4 regions of the Nonomuraea sp. NPDC002799 genome follow, and region 4 is predicted to be linked to each of the others. Evidence: riboswitches for the same ligand, from Rfam matches in the RefSeq annotation. Region 4 holds a riboswitch; each other region holds the start of a gene.
What was found. Region 4 has a riboswitch for S-adenosylmethionine ahead of ACWD0F_RS23405 (ABC transporter substrate-binding protein). Riboswitches for the same ligand answer to the same signal wherever they lie in the genome.

Region 1 (3,800 bases), on a different contig from region 4:
TCGATCCGGCGGGGCTCGGCGGCTTCGGCTGGCTCAGCCAGCGACGGTGAGCTCCAGCGCCTGCAGGCCCCGGATGACGTAGTTGGGCTTCCAGGCGGGCTGCTGCCGGAGCTCCAGCTTGGGCGCCCGGTCCAGCAGCGCGCCGAACGACTCCATGAGCTCGATCCTGGCCAGCGGCGCCCCGAGGCAGAAGTGAATGCCGGCTCCGAAGGAGATGTGCGGATTGTCGGCCCGGCCCACGTCGAGCCGGTCCGGGTCGTCGAAGGCCGCCGGGTCCCGGTTTGCCGAGCCGAACAGCAGCGCCACCTCCGAGCCACGCGGGATCGGCACGCCGTGGACCTCGATGTCCTCCAGCACCCAGCGCTCGAACATCTGCAGCGGCGTGTCCCAGCGCATCAGCTCCTCGATCGCCGTCGGCAGCAGCGAGCGGTCCGCGCGCAGCCGGGCGAGCTCGGCGGGGTTCCTGAGCAGGCCCCACCAGCCGTTGCCCGTCACGTTCACAGTGGCCTCGTGGCCGGCGTTGAGCAGCAGCACGCAGGTGCCCGACAGCTCGTCCTCGGTCAGCTCGTCGATCTGGGTCAGCGCGCTGATCAGGTCCTCGCCCGGGCTCGCGGCCCGCTCCCTGGCCAGGACCTTGAGGTAGTCGGAGAACTCCGAGGCCGCGCGGACCGCCTTGTGCTGGGCCTCCAGGGGCGGGTTGAGCTCGTACATGCCGCACATGTCCGCCGACCAGGGGCGCAGCAGATGGCGGTCCTGGTCGGGGATGCCGAGCATCTCGGCGATCACCGTCACCGGCAGCGGCTCGGCGACCTCGGCGATGAGGTCGCCGCCGCCCTTCTCGACGTACGCGTCGATCAGGCCCTCGGCGATGGCGCGCACGCGCGGGCGAAGCGACTCGACCATGCGCGGCGTGAAGGCCTTGGAGACCAGCCTGCGCAGCCTGGTGTGCAGGGGCGGCTCGACGTCGAGCATGCCCGTCCTGCTCACCCGCCAGAACGGCTCCTGGAAGTCCGGCTCAGGCTCCCGGCCGAACTCCTCGTGGGTGGCCACGTGCAGGTAGGACCTGCCCAGGCGGCGGTCCCTGAGCAGGGCGTTCACGTCGGCGTGGCGCGAGATCAGCCACTGGTTCGACGGCTCGAAGTAGCTAACCGGCGCCTCGCGCCGCAACTCGTCATAGATCCGGTACGGGTGAGCAGCAAAATCCGGATTCCAGGGGTCGAAGCGCACTATTTCATAGTAGGAGGGTCATCCTGTGGTTGGGCATGCCTGCCGCGCATCCGGATGTTCAGCAGCTCCACGATGACCGAGAAGGCCATCGCGAAGTAGATGTAGCCCTTGGGGATGTGCTGGTCCAGGCCCTCGGCGATGAGGACCACGCCGATCAGCACCAGGAACGCCAGCGCCAGCATCTTGATGCTCGGATGCGCGTCCACGAACCTGCTGATCGGGCCGGAGGCGAACAACATCACCACGACCGCCACCACGACGGCCGCGATCATCACGCCGAGCTCGTCCACCATGCCCACGGCGGTGATGACCGAGTCGAGCGAGAAGACGACGTCCAGCACCATGATCTGCAGGATCACCGAGACGAACGAGGCGGCGGCGGCCTTCGCGCCGTCCTTGCCCTGCGGGGCGTCCATGCTGTGGCCGATCTCCGTGACGCTCTTGGCCAGCAGGAACAGGCCGCCGAGCAGCAGGATCAGGTCGCGTCCCGATATCTCGTGGCCGAAGACCCCGAAGAGGGGCTCGGTGAGCCGCACCACCCACGACAGGGCGAGCAGCAGGAGCAGCCGGCTGACGAGCGCGGCGGCCAGTCCCATGACGCGGGCCCTGTCCCGCTGCTCTGGAGGGAGCTTCCCGGCCAGGATGGAGATGAAGATGATGTTGTCGATCCCCAGCACGATCTCCAGGGCGACCAGGGTGAAGAAACCGATCCAGATCTGTGGGTCGGTCACCCAATCCAGCATCTGCGTACCTCCATGACATGTGGCCGGGCGGTTTCCCGGTAGCAACGAGCCAGAAGACACATAAGTTCGCCGACTTGCTTTTTGTCCCAGACGTCGGGTTATAGTGCCGTCGTAGGTCATGAGTGCCAGCGACAAGCCCCGGCTAGCTGGCCGGCAACCCTCGCGTCCGCGGCGGGGTGCCCCGGGTGAGGACCTGGTCCGTCGTGCGATGCGGCGGGCAAGCGCGGGCCCATGGCTGCACCAGGGGTCCGATGACCCCCGAGGAGATGCGCCGTGTCCACTCTGACGATCTTCAGCTCCGCTCCCGCCCAGGCCGCGGAAGAGACCTCCGCCGTCACGAGCCGGCCGATCCCGGCCGTGCTCGGCGCCGACCTGGAGGTCCCGGTCAAGGGCGGCAGGCTGGTCGGCTACGCCAACCTCGACTACGCCGCCAGCGCCCCCTGTCTGGAGCCGGTCAGCGCCGCCGTCGCCGCCGCGCTCCCGGCCTACTCCAGCGTCCACCGCGGCGCGGGCTACGCCTCCCAGCTCACCACCGCCCGGTACGAGCAGGCCCGCCACACGGTCAGGGCCTTCGTCGGCGCCCGCCCCGACGACGCCGTCATCTTCACCCGCAACACCACCGACGCCACGAACCTCCTGGCCCGCTGCCTGCCCGAGGGCACGACGGCCGTGGTCTTCGACACCGAGCACCATGCCTCGCTGCTGCCCTGGGGCACGTCCGTGCGCCTGGCGCCGCCCGCCTTCCCCGGCGAGGCCGTGCGCGCCGCCGACGAGGCGCTGGCCGGGATCGACGGGCCGAAGCTGCTCGTGGTCACCGCCGCCTCCAACGTCACCGGCGAGTTGTGGCCCATCGCCGCCCTGGCCCACATCGCGCATCGGCACGGGGCCAGGATCCTGGTGGACGCCGCGCAGCTCGTACCGCACCGGCGGCTCAACCTGACCGCGCTCGACCTCGACTACGTGGCCTTCTCCGGCCACAAGCTGTACGCGCCCTTCGGGGCGGGAGTGCTGATCGGGCGGCGGGACTGGCTGGCCGACGGCGAGCCGTACCTCAAGGGCGGCGGCGCCGTGCGGGCCGTGACCGACACCGTCGAGTGGCACGACGACCCCGAGCCGCGGCACGAGGCGGGCACCCCGAACGTCCTGGGCGCCATCGCGCTGGCCGCCGCCTGCGACGCCCTCACCGCCACCGGCTGGACCGAGCTGGTGCGCGAGGAGGAGCGGCTGATCGCCCGGCTGCGGTCAGGGCTGGCCTCGATCGAGGGTGTGCACGAGCTGTCGTTGTGGGGGGACGACCATCCGCGGGTCGGCATCGTCTCGTTCACGGTGGACGGGCACTCGGCCCGCGCGGTGGCCGAGGTGTTGTCCGGCGAGTACGGCATCGGCGTGCGGGACGGGAAGTTCTGCGCGCATCCGTTCGTCCGGCACCTGCTCGGTGAGAGCGATGGGGGTTGCGAGGACGACACCGCCTCCGCGGTCCGGGCCTCGATCGGCATCGGGAGCACGCAGGAGCACGTGGACCGGCTGATCGAGGCACTGCGCGACCTCGTCGCCCGCTGAGCCCGAGCTTTTATCAGCGGTTCGGCGGCTTCGGAGGCTTCTGCGGCTCGTCGGACACCAGGGCGTCGATGTCCCGCATGTCCTCGTCGTTGAGCTTGCCGGACGACCTGGGCTCCGTCGGCTGCCTCGGCACCTCCGGTGTCGCCTCCGCCGTGGCCGGCCGCGCCGGCGTCATGGGACCGCCGGTGTGCGCCGACGTGCGTGGCGCGTGGGCGGCCAGGTCCTCCTCGGCCGCCCTGCGCTCGGCGCGCCGCCGGAAGACCGAGCGGA
Region 2 (3,800 bases), on a different contig from region 4:
CCAGCTCGTCCTCGTCGGCGGGTTCAGCGGCCAGGCGCCGTGCCGCCTCGGCGGCGCCGATCCCGCCGACGCAGGTGAGGCTGAACCCGTCATAGGGGAAGCTGCCCTCCAGAGCGCCGGCCAAGCGGCCGGCCTCCGTCACGGAGGCGGCCTCCGCCTCGGTCAGGCCGGCGTGACCGCGTGGGAACGGGAAGAACAGGCCGGGCGTGGGGCCCGCCAGGCTGAGCCGGCCGGGCGACCAGCCGCCCATCATGGGCCGCCACGGGTCCGCTCCGGCGGCGACCAGGGCTCGGGCGTTGTCCGGCCGGTCGTTGAAGATCGCCTCCCAGAGCGCCGTGCGGCCCTCGAACTCCGTGTCGACGTCATCGACCCGGGCGGCCAGCTCGGCGACCACCTCCGGCGAGCCCTGCTCCGCCGCGGCGTGCAGCGGCCGCTCGAAGGCGTAGGCCCCCTCGTTCGGGTCGGCACCCGCGTCGAGCTTGGCGCGAATGAAGGCAAGGTCTTCCCACCGAGGCCCCCTCACATGGGACCATCCGGCGATTTCATCAACGGTCATGACAGCTCCATCGAGATCATGCGCGTGGACACGAGCGAGGCCATCATGGCGGAGGGCACGGACAATTTCCGGCCGCGCCTCCACTGCGTGGGACATCCGCCGGCGCGCTACCCGGCGGCGCGCATCACCGACATCGCCTCCGTCAGGTGCCGCAACTCCCGCAACATGCCGTCGGCGGCGGAACTGAGGCGCTCGTCCACGGACAACCGGCCGTCGGCGGTCATGGACTGGCGGTGGAAGATGGTCACCGCGTCCCCGGCCGGCACCATGCGCAGCTTGACCAGCACCGGCTTGATCATTTCGACGGCGCGCATGCCACCCGACATGCCGCCGTAGCCGACCAGCCCGACCGGCTTGTACGCCCACTCGTCGTGCAGGAAGTCCAGCGCGTTCTTCAGCGGGGCGTTGAAGCCGTAGTTGTACTCCGGCATCACGAACACCAGAGCGTCGGCGGCGCCGATGGTCGCGCTCCAGTCCTTGGTGTGCTGGTGCACGTAGCGCCCGGTGGTGGCGTCCTCGGGCTCGTCGAGGAACGGCAGGCCCACCTCGGCCAGGTCGATCAGCTCGACGTCGAAGTGCCCGTGCTCGACGGCGTGCGCCGTCGCCCAGTCACCGATCGTCCTGCCGATGCGGGTCGGGCGGGTACTGGCGACGATGACCTTCAGCGTGGGCATGGTGCGTCTCCTCAGCAACAGGTTTACGTGTAAACTAGAGAGTGCCAGGATTTCGTTTACACGTCAACCAGTGCTAGCGTTCGACCATGCCCGAACCAGTGTCCGATCCCCCCTGGCTTGACGAGCGCGAGTTCCGCGCCTGGCTCGGCTATCGCCGGATGCGCCTGCTGCTCGACACCCAGATCTCCCGCGACATGCAGCGCGACTCCGGGCTCTCGGATGCCGACTACGACGTGCTGTCCGCGCTGTCGTCCCGGCAGAGCCGCCGCTGGCGGCTGCAGGAGCTGGCCGACCGCATGTTGTGGTCCAAGAGCCGGTTGTCGCGCCACGTCAGCCGCATGGAGGAGCGTGGGCTCGTCGCCAGGGAGGAGTGCGCCGACGACGGGCGCGGCGCCGTCATCGCGCTGACGGACGGGGGCATGGACGCGATCGTCGCGGCGGCCCCCCAGCACGTCGCATCGGTGCGAACCCACCTGATCGGCCTGCTCACCCAGGAGCAGCTCGACGCACTCGGCGACATCGCCGAGACGGTGCTGACGCGCCTGGGCGCCGAAATCCGCTGACCGGCGCACGGCCCCGCTGAAACGGCTCGGCGGCCGCCGGGGGCGCTCTTCCGCGGGCCCCTTCGACCTGGGCGGACACGTTCCCCCCGTCCCGTGCTTGACGTCCGCGCACGCCGGCCGCCATGATCGGCGGTGTTCATCCAGAGGACCCGAGGGACCTGGCCCGCCGACGGTCCGGCAACCTGCCACGGCAAGGTGCCAATGCCAGGAACGATGAGGAGTCGTCGCCATGCGCCCCTGGTTCGACGTGCCCGCGCTGCAGGGTTCCCTGCTCAGGCTGGAGCCGCTGTCGGCCGGCCACGCGGATGACCTGGTCCGGGCGGCGGAGGAGGATCGCAGCAGCTACGGCTTCACCCTCGTGCCCCGCGCGCGGGAGGTGCCCGGCTATCTGGCGGCCCAGTTCGCCCGCGTCGAGGAAGGACTCGTCCCGTTGGCGCAGGTCCGGCGGAGCGATGGCCGCGCGGTGGGCTGCACGGCGTACTGGGACCCCCGGTACTGGCCCGGCCGCACGGAGCTGCGCGCGGTCGAGATCGGCTTCACCTGGCTCGCCGCGTCCGCGCAGGGTCGCGGCATCAACGCCGAGGCCAAGCTGCTGCTGCTGAGCCATGCCTTCGAGCGGCTCGGGGTGGCGCGCGTCGATCTCAAGACCGACGCGCGCAACGAGCGATCCCGGCGCGCGATCGAGGCCCTCGGCGCCACGTTCGAGGGCGTGCTGCGGAGCTGGTCGCCGTCGTGGGCCCCCGGCGAGGAGGGCCGGCTGCGGGACTCGGCCATGTACTCCGTCGTCACCTCGGAGTGGAGCGCCGTCAAGGACCACCTGGTCGCGCGCCTCGCGAGACACCCGCGCCCCAGCTCTGGGTCAGAAGTTTCACCCGGCACCTCTGCGTACTGGTGAAACGCAGTGTGATGTACGACACTCGTCCTAGAACATTGTCCTAGAACCGTGTTCTGGGGCGTTTCCGCGTCCCATGCGCCACCCCGGGGAGCACTTACCGCGGAGGAGAAGTCATGGTGAAGACCGTTGCCCGCGAACGCCGCCGACTTGGATCCCCGCCGCCGGGCGGCATCAGCGCGACCGATCCGAACCCCTTCGGGTGGGGGCCGTTCGTCGTGCTGTTCGTCGTCGGCATGGTCGATCGCATCGAAGCCAACCTGATGGCCGGCGTGCTGCCCCTGCTGCAGGCCGAATGGGGCTTCAGCGACACCGCGGCCGGATCCATCCCGACCGCCGCGGCCCTGGCGGCCGCCGCCGTCGCGCTGCCCGCCGGTTACCTCGCCGACCGGCGCAGCCGCACCAAGATCATTACAGTGGTGGTGCTCTGCTGGGCCCTGGCCACCCTCGGCTCCGGCCTGGCCGCCGGCTTCGCCGTCTTCTACCTCATGCGCGTCCTGCTCGCCGCCGCCGAGGTCATCGACAACCCCGCCGTCGGCAGCCTGCTCGCCGACTTCTACCCCGCCGCGACCCGCATGCAGGTGTACGGCTGGACCCGGATGACCACCTACCTAGGGGGCGTCGGCACCCTGCTGGGCGGCGTCATCGGCCAGGCGTTCGGCTGGCGGGCCGCCTTCCTGCTGATGGCGATCCCGGGTGCGCTGACCGCCATCCTGGCCTGGCGGCTGCGCGAGCCGCAGCGCGGCCAGATGGACAAGATCATGGCCACCGCGGGCGTGCCTCGGCCGGCGCCCGGCGTTACGGAACCGCCGCAGGCGGGCGTCACCGTCAAGCCGCCCTTCTGGCCGCAGGTCCGCCAGGTCCTGGCCATCCGCACCCTGGTCCTCGTCTCCCTCGGCGTGATGATCCTCACCCTCGGCCTCGGCGGCGTCTACTTCTGGTTGCCGTCCCTCATGGTCCGCGTCTTCGGCATGGAGACCGGCGTGGCCAGCAGCATCAGCGGCGGCGTCAGCATCGTCGGCGTACTGGCCGGCACCGTGATCGGCACCCACCTCGGCAAGCGTCTGCACGGCCGGGTCAAGGGCGGCCGGCTGCTCATCGGCGGCTCCGGCATC
Region 3 (3,800 bases), on a different contig from region 4:
TCGGTCGCGGTCAGGGCGCCGGGCCGGGCTCGGTCGCGGTCAGGTCAGGGCGTCGAGCTGGGCTGCCAGCCACTTCTGCGGTGGCAGCGCGGTGGCCGCCGCGCGCAGTTTGTCGCGGCGCGACCTGCGCTCGTCCTCCGGCATGATCAGCGCCTGGTGCAGGGCGGCGGCCGTGCCGCTGATGTCGTAGGGGTTGACGACGAGCGCGTGGGGGCCCAGCTCGGCCGCCGCCCCCGCCTCTCGCGACAACACCAGCGCGCACCTCGGCGACAGGATCGGGCCCTCCTTGGCGACCAGGTTCATGCCGTCGCGGATGGGATTGACGAGCAGCACGTCGGCCAGCCGGTACGCGGCCAGCGAGCGCGGATAGTCGTCGTTGACGTTGAGGATCAGCGGATCCCAGTCCTCGGTGGCGTACTCGTCCTCGATCTGCTGGGCGCAGCGCTGCACCGACGCGGTGTACTCCCGGTATTCGGGCAGGTCGTGCCGGCTCGGGTAGGCGAAGGCCAGGTGCACCACCCGCCCGTGCCACTCGGGATGGGCGGCGAGGAACTCGCCGTAGGCCACCAGGCCGCGCACGATGTTCTTCGACAGCTCGGTGCGGTCGATGCGGACGATCAGCCGGCGGTCGCCCACCTGCTCCTTGATCGCCGTCATGTGCGACTCGACGTCGGGCTCGCCCGCCCGCTCCCACAACGCGTCGCCGTCCACGCCCAGGCTGTGCACGCCGATGCGGGTCGTCCGGCCCTCGTGGGTGACGCTGCGCCCGGCGCGGTCGACCTCCGCGCCCAGGAGAGCCTCGCAGCAGTCCATGAACGCCTGGGCCCACCTGTCGGCCAGGAACCCGGCGTGATCGGCTCCCAGGATGCCTTCCAGGACCTCTCCGGCCACGTCGTCGGGCAGCAGGGAGAAGTATTCGGGCGGCGCCCACGGGGTGTGGCTGAAATGGGCGATGCGGAGATCGGGCCGCTCGGCGCGGAGCATCGCCGGCGTCAGCGTCAGGTGGTAGTCCTGCACCATCACGCGGGCGCCGTGCCCGGCCTCCTCGGCCAGCGCCAGCGCGAACGCGCCGTTGTAGTCGCGGTAGGACTCCCACTCCCGCTCGAACCTGGTGCCGAAGTTGGGCGCGTTGGGGATGTCGTAGAGCAGGTGGTTGACGAACCACAGGGTCGAGTTGGCCACGGCGTTGTAGGCGCGGTGGAAGGTGGCGGGCGGGATGTCGAGCATCCGCAGCGGGCCCGTGTCGTAGCCCGCCTGGTCGATCCGGCCGCCCGGAGCCTGGCGTACGGCGCTGCGGTCGCCGTCGGACAGCGCGGCGCAGACCCACAGGACGCCGTCGCCCTTGGCCACCGCCGACAACCCCGAGACCAGGCCGCCACCGCCGCGCTTCATGGTGAGTTCGCCGTCGTCGGAGACGGTGAAGGAGACAGGCCCTCTGTTGGAGGCCACCAATACGCTGTTCATCGGGGCTCCTTTCGCCCATAGGATCCCAGCTATGGCGCTTGACGAGCTAACCGAGGAACTCGCCCGCTCCGCCGCCGCCGGAGATCATCGCGCACTTGGCGAGCTCCTGGCGCGGATCGAGCCCGATGTGATGCGGCACTGCGCCCGAATCCTGCCCTACACCCAGGACGCGGAGGAAGCCTCGCAGGACACGCTGCTGGCCGTGGCGCGCAACATCGGGCGCTTCGAGGGGCGGGCGAGGTTCAGCACCTGGCTGCACATCGTGACGGCCAACTGCGCGCGGACGACCTACCGGTCGCTCAAGCGCAGGTCCGCCGAGCAGACCTCCGACGAGCTGCCCATGCAGAAACCCGACGTGCGGCGGGTCAGCGTGATCGCCGGCTCGCGGCTCGACCTCCTCGACGCCATGGAGGCGCTGGAGGCCGACAAGCCCGACCTGGCGCAGGCGCTCGTGCTGCGCGACATCGTCCAGCTCGACTACAGCGAGGTGGCCGAGCAGCTCGGCATCCCGCTCGGCACCGCCAAGTCCCGCATCCACCAAGCGCGCAAATATGTGCAGGGTGTGCTGGGTGAGGACTATCGCTGAGACTGCACTTCTCACATCCTGAGACGGGTGGCCGTTTCGGCCACTTGTGCGGGTAGAGTCCTTTTCACAACTGAATATTGCTCATCCAGAGGGGCGGAGGGACCGGCCCTGCGAAGCCCCGGCAACCCTCCCGGCTTTCGACTCGCGACCTGGCGAGGCCGACCGGGACAAGGTGCCAATTCCGGTTCGCGGTCAAGGTGGCCGCGGGCGAAGATGAGGGAAGGCCTCGCTTCATGTCGCTCGACTTTGGTCCTGCTGTCGCTCTCTCCTGCCGCGAGTGCGGCACCCGTTACCCCCTGGGTCCCAGCTTCGCCTGTCAGGAATGTTTCGGGCCGCTGGAGGCGGCCTACTCCTTCGGCGAGGTCACCCGCGCGGACATCGAGTCGGGTCCCGCCAACATCTGGCGCTATCGCGCGCTGCTTCCGGTTCCCGCGGACGTCACCAGTAAGCCCAATATGAACCCCGGCTGGACCAAATTGGTCAAGGCCGGAAATCTCGGCGCCGCTCTCGGCATCAAGTCCCTGTACGTCAAGGACGACTCGGGCAACCCCACCCACTCCTTCAAGGACCGGGTGGTGGCCATGGCCGTCGAGGCGGCGCGCAACTTCGGCTTCCACACGCTCTCCTGCTCCTCCACGGGCAACCTCGCGGGCGCGGTCACGGCCGCGGCGGCGCGGGCGGGGCTCGACGCGTGCGTGTTCATCCCGGCCGACCTCGAACAGGCCAAGATCGCCATGGCCCGCGTGTTCGGGGGCCGGATCATCGGCATCGAGGGCAACTACGACGCCGTCAACCGGTTCTGCTCCGAGTTGATCGGCGACCCCCTGGGTGACAAGTGGGGGTTCACCAACATCAACCTGCGGCCTTACTACGCCGAGGGCTCCAAGACACTCGCGTACGAGATCGCCGAGCAACTCGGCTGGCGGCTGCCGGAGCAGATCATCATCCCGATCGCCTCCGGGTCGCAGCTCACGAAGATCGACAAGGGCTTCAAGGAGCTCGTGGCGCTGGGCCTCGTCGAGGACACGCCTTACAAGATCTTCGGAGCGCAGGCGGCCGGGTGCTCGCCGGTCTCCACGGCCTACAAGGCCGGGCACGACGTCGTCCAGCCCGTCAAGCCCGACACCATCGCCAAGTCGCTGGCCATCGGCAACCCGGCCGACGGCCCGTACGTGCTCGACATCGCCCGGCGCACCGGAGGGGGCGTCGAGGACGTCACGGACCCCGAGATCGTGGCCGCCATCAAGCTGCTGGCCTCGACCGAGGGCATCTTCGCCGAGACCGCCGGCGGCGTGACCGTGGGTGTGCTCAAGAAGCTCGTCGAAGCGGGACAACTCGACCCCGAGGCCGAGACCGTCGTGCTGAACACCGGCGACGGCCTCAAGACGCTCGACGTCATCGCCGGCGACGCCAAGCCCACCGCCGTGATCCGGCCCTCCCTCGACGCGTTCCGCGCGACTGTCTGACAATCAGGAAAGGCGACTTAAACCATGAGCGTTTCTGTGCGGATTCCCACCATCCTGCGCACCTACACCGGTGATCGCGCGGAAGTGAGTGGCGAGGGTGCGACTCTTCGTGACGTTCTCGCCAAGCTTGACTCCGACTACCCGGGGATCGGCGCGAGAATTCTGGATGAATCGGGCAAGATTCGTCGTTTCGTCAACGTTTATGTTGGGGAAGAGGACGTCCGTTTCGCCGAGGGTCTCGACACTCCGGCACCAGAAGGCACACAGATCTCCATCATCCCGGC
Region 4 (3,800 bases):
GGCACTACGCGGGGCTCGGACGCTACGGCGAGCAACTGGCCCGGCTCTTCACGCTGTTCCCCCGCGAGCAGGTGCTGATCTTCCGTTACCGGGACCTGGTCGACCGGCCGGCGGAGACCCTCGACCGGATCTGCGCGTTCCTCGGCGTGCGTCAGGGCCTGCTCACCGAGCTGGCCAAGCAGAACGTCACGGCGCACCCCGACCCGGATCCCCTGCACCGGCTGCTGGCCTCGTTCCGGCGGCGGGTGCCCGCGTTCCTCGCCTGGCCGGTCCAGCGGCTGCTTCAGCGCAGCGGCGAGTCGCGCCGGCCGTTGACGTGGGAGCAGCGGCGAGAGCTCCTGCCCTACTTCGCCGACGACATCCTGCGCCTTCAGGAGGTCACCGGCGAGGACTTCAGCGACTGGCTGGGGCCGCGGACCCGCTCGGGCGGCATGGTCGGGGCCCGCCCGCCCGGCCAGCACCAGGCCAGGAACGGCCGCCCGCCCACACCCCGCTGAGCACGAACCGGGCGCCCGGCCGTCAGCGCAGCCCAGTGCGCGAGCCATGCGCCCGGCCGCCGGCGCGGCCCGGTGCGCCGGGCCGTCAGCGTAGTTCCGTGCGCAGCTCGTGGGCGCCGTCCGCGCGGGTGTACTCGTAGTACAGGCGGGTGGCGCCGCCGGGCAGGTCGATCACGTCCAGGTAGCGCAGCCCGCCGCCCCGGTACGGCGAGATCGCGGCGGCCGTGTCGCCCACGGGCGTGAGCACCGCCGGATCCGTGCCCTCGGCGATCCCGGTGCGCTCCTCGTAGTTCTCCGCGGCACTCGCGCGCCCGTCGTAGAACGCCACCACCCGCTCGCCCCGGAACCGCACCGCGCTGACCCGCACCCCCCGCGAGTCCCACAGGCCGGGCCGGCCGCTCAGGGCGGTGCCGTGCCAGGTCCACTCCAGCCCGTCGGCGCTGGTGGCGTAGTCGGTCACCATCTGGTCGGCCTCCTCCGGGTCGGCCAGCGGATGGCAGGAGGCCCACAGATGCCACATCCCGCCCCGCCGTACGATCACCGGGTCCTTCACCCCGGTCTTCTGATCGCCGGGCAGCACGGTCCTGCGCGAGCCCGGGTCGAAGGCGGCCGGGTCGTCGGCCTCCAGCACGTCGACGCGCCAGTGCTTGGTGCCGGGCGTCGCGCAGCTCAGGTAGAGCCGCCACCGGCCCTCGGGGGTGCGCAGCAGCGCCGGCCGCTCCAGCGACTCGGTGGCCATCTGCTCGCGGGCGATGGTCAGCACCGTCTCGAAACGTTCGCCGTCGGCCGAGCGGGCGACCACGATCGCGTATCCCCGGCCCTGGCCCACCGGCCGGCGCAGCCGGTAGGCCAGCCAGATCCGGCCGTCGGCGGCGACCGCGCTGGGGGCGCCCGCCCAGTGGCCCTCTCCCCCGGCCGGCGGGCCGATCGCGACGACCGCCAGGTCCGGCGCCGGGAGCAGGGAGTCGAGAAGGTCCTCATCGGTCGGCATGGGCCCGAGACTAGGCCACGGTGCGGAGCTCGGCATGGCGTTCACCTTCCCCTTTGCGTCCGGCGGGTCAATCTATGCATTACCTATTAACTTTACGGCAAATCCGGCGCCGCCGCTTGGCTGCCATACCTCGCAGCGAGCCGGGTAGGGAGCGAGGGTGCCGAAGTGGCACTCGGACCCCACAGGCCACAAATTGTTATAAATAGGACGCAGGGCACTAAACTAGATCAGACGATTGCAGATAAACCCGACTGGTACAGTCGGCTTTGTCACGAGTTCAGTGCGAAGCCCCGGCTTGCTGGACGGCAACCCTCCCAACCGCGGCGGGGTGCCCCGGGTGATGACATGGTCGTCGAGCCGAATGGTGCTTCCGGCGGCAAGCGCGGTCCCCCAGCCGTGCCCTGCCCCGCGCCCTTGGCCGGCCGCTCGAAGGGAAAAGGGAAAGATGAGGGGCGGAGTAACTCGCCTGGCGGGAGCCGGTGCGGCGGTCATGCTGGCGCTGACGGCCTGCGGCGGCGTGGACACGGGCGGTTCGCCGGGCTCGGACGCGCAGCAGACGCTCACGGTGACCGCGTTCGCGGGCGCCTGGGGCGAGCTGTTCAAGAAATCATTCGTCGAGCCGTTCGAACGCGACACCGGCGCGAAGGTGAACCTGGTCTACGGCGCCAACGCCGAGTGGCTCACCAAGCTGCGTGCCGCCGGGGGCAAGAACCCGCCGTTCGACGTCATGGCCTTCACCCCGGACGCCTCGCTGCCCGCTGCCTCCGCGGGACTGCTGCAGCCCCTGGACACCGCGAAGCTGACGCACTGGAAAGAGCTCGACCCCGTGCTCAACTCCAAGTCGGCCTACGACGGCAAGCAGTTCGGCGTGCCGCTGACCACGGGCTCCACCGGTCTCATGTACCGCAACGACAAGATCAAGACTGCGCCGGCGGACTGGTCGGCCATCTTCGACAAGCAGTTCTGCGGCCACGTCGCCCTGCCCCCGCTCACCTACAACCCGGGCCTGGAGTTCTTCTCCGCCCTGGTCACCTCCGAGGGCGGCAAGCTGTCCGACCCGGCGGCCGTGGACAAGGCGTTCGCCAAGCTGGAGACGCTGAAGGGCTGCGTGTCCTCCTTCCCCGCGAACGCGGGCACCGCCGCCACGGTCATGGAGAACGGCGACGCCTGGATCATGCCCTTCTGGGACGGCCGCGCGTTCGCCATGGCCCAGGCCGGCTCCCCGATCAGCTTCACCTACCCCAAGTCCGGCGCGGTGGGCGCGCTGACCTCGTACTTCATCGCCAGCGGCACCCAGAAGAGCGAGCTGGCCACCAAGTTCCTCGACTACCTCACGGCGGCGCAGAACCAGAAGCCGTTCGCCGAGGGCACCTGGTACGCCGCCGGGAACGACTCGATCGACTACAGCCCCTCCTTCGAGCAGTGGGTCGAGCACGGTCCCGAGGTCTTCAAGAAGTTCACCTGGGTCGACTACGCCGTCGCCACCCCCAAGCTCAACGAATGGCAGCAGCGATGGAATCAGATCTTCGGCTGATCGAGCTGCCCGAGGAGGGGGCCGGGCACGTCGAGATCGAGGGCCTGGCCGCCGGTTACGAGGGCGCGCGGGTGCTCGACCTCGACCGGCTCTCCATCCGCAAGGGCGAGTTCCTGTCCATTCTGGGGCCCAGCGGTTGCGGCAAGACGACGCTGCTCAACTCCATCGCCGGTTTCGTGCAGCCCACGGCCGGGCGGATCGTGATCGACGGCTCCGACGTGACGCGGCGGCCGCCGTACCGGCGGGGGCTCGGCCTGGTCTTCCAGAACTACGCGCTCTTCCCGCACATGACCGTCGCCGACAACGTCGCCTACGGGCTGCGGGTCCGCCGCCTCGGCAAGGCCGAGCGGGAGGAGCGGGTACGCGAGGCGCTGCGCCTCGTCGGCCTCGACGGTTATGCCGCCCGCCGGCCCAAGCAGCTGTCCGGCGGCCAGCAGCAGCGCGTGGCTCTGGCCCGCGCCCTGGCCATCCGGCCCGCCGTGCTGCTGCTCGACGAGCCGCTGTCCAACCTCGACGCGAAGCTGCGCAGGGAGATGCGGGTGGAGCTGCGGGCCATCCAGCGCCGCATCGGCACCACGATGGTCTTCGTCACCCACGACCAGGAGGAGGCCCTGGCGCTGTCCGACCGGGTGGCCATCATGAACGGCGGGCGGATCGAGCAGCTCGGCACGCCTGACGAGGTCTACCGGCGGCCGGCGACGCGGTTCGTGGCGCAGTTCATCGGGGCCGCCAACGTCCTGGAGGGCACGGTGACCGCCGAGGGCGGGCTCGACACCGA

Region 1: another riboswitch for S-adenosylmethionine. It lies ahead of ACWD0F_RS04065 (aminotransferase class V-fold PLP-dependent enzyme); the one in region 4 lies ahead of ACWD0F_RS23405 (ABC transporter substrate-binding protein).
Region 2: another riboswitch for S-adenosylmethionine. It lies ahead of ACWD0F_RS16745 (GNAT family N-acetyltransferase); the one in region 4 lies ahead of ACWD0F_RS23405 (ABC transporter substrate-binding protein).
Region 3: another riboswitch for S-adenosylmethionine. It lies ahead of thrC (threonine synthase); the one in region 4 lies ahead of ACWD0F_RS23405 (ABC transporter substrate-binding protein).

What each region holds. Positions count from the first base shown of each region.
Region 1 covers NZ_JBSFVA010000002.1:35,823-39,622, reverse strand. Annotated here, with positions in the region: gene ACWD0F_RS04080 (SAM-dependent methyltransferase) at 1-50, shown strand, start outside; gene ACWD0F_RS04075 (cytochrome P450) at 34-1,227, opposite strand; gene ACWD0F_RS04070 (TerC family protein) at 1,227-1,958, opposite strand; SAM riboswitch class IV at 2,085-2,200, shown strand; gene ACWD0F_RS04065 (aminotransferase class V-fold PLP-dependent enzyme) at 2,244-3,530, shown strand; gene ACWD0F_RS04060 (DoxX family protein) at 3,544-3,800, opposite strand, start outside.
Region 2 covers NZ_JBSFVA010000007.1:294,168-297,967, forward strand. Annotated here, with positions in the region: gene ACWD0F_RS16730 (ankyrin repeat domain-containing protein) at 1-556, opposite strand, end outside; gene ACWD0F_RS16735 (NADPH-dependent FMN reductase) at 664-1,230, opposite strand; gene ACWD0F_RS16740 (MarR family winged helix-turn-helix transcriptional regulator) at 1,317-1,793, shown strand; SAM riboswitch class I at 1,927-2,013, shown strand; gene ACWD0F_RS16745 (GNAT family N-acetyltransferase) at 2,023-2,688, shown strand; gene ACWD0F_RS16750 (MFS transporter) at 2,802-3,800, shown strand, end outside.
Region 3 covers NZ_JBSFVA010000063.1:993-4,792, reverse strand. Annotated here, with positions in the region: gene ACWD0F_RS49255 (alpha,alpha-trehalose-phosphate synthase (UDP-forming)) at 40-1,464, opposite strand; gene ACWD0F_RS49250 (RNA polymerase sigma factor) at 1,496-2,050, shown strand; SAM riboswitch class I at 2,129-2,270, shown strand; gene thrC (threonine synthase) at 2,284-3,516, shown strand; gene ACWD0F_RS49240 (MoaD/ThiS family protein) at 3,541-3,800, shown strand, end outside.
Region 4 covers NZ_JBSFVA010000012.1:203,961-207,760, forward strand. Annotated here, with positions in the region: gene ACWD0F_RS23395 (sulfotransferase family protein) at 1-497, shown strand, start outside; gene ACWD0F_RS23400 (hypothetical protein) at 583-1,488, opposite strand; SAM riboswitch class IV at 1,756-1,877, shown strand; gene ACWD0F_RS23405 (ABC transporter substrate-binding protein) at 1,934-3,022, shown strand; gene ACWD0F_RS23410 (ABC transporter ATP-binding protein) at 3,001-3,800, shown strand, end outside.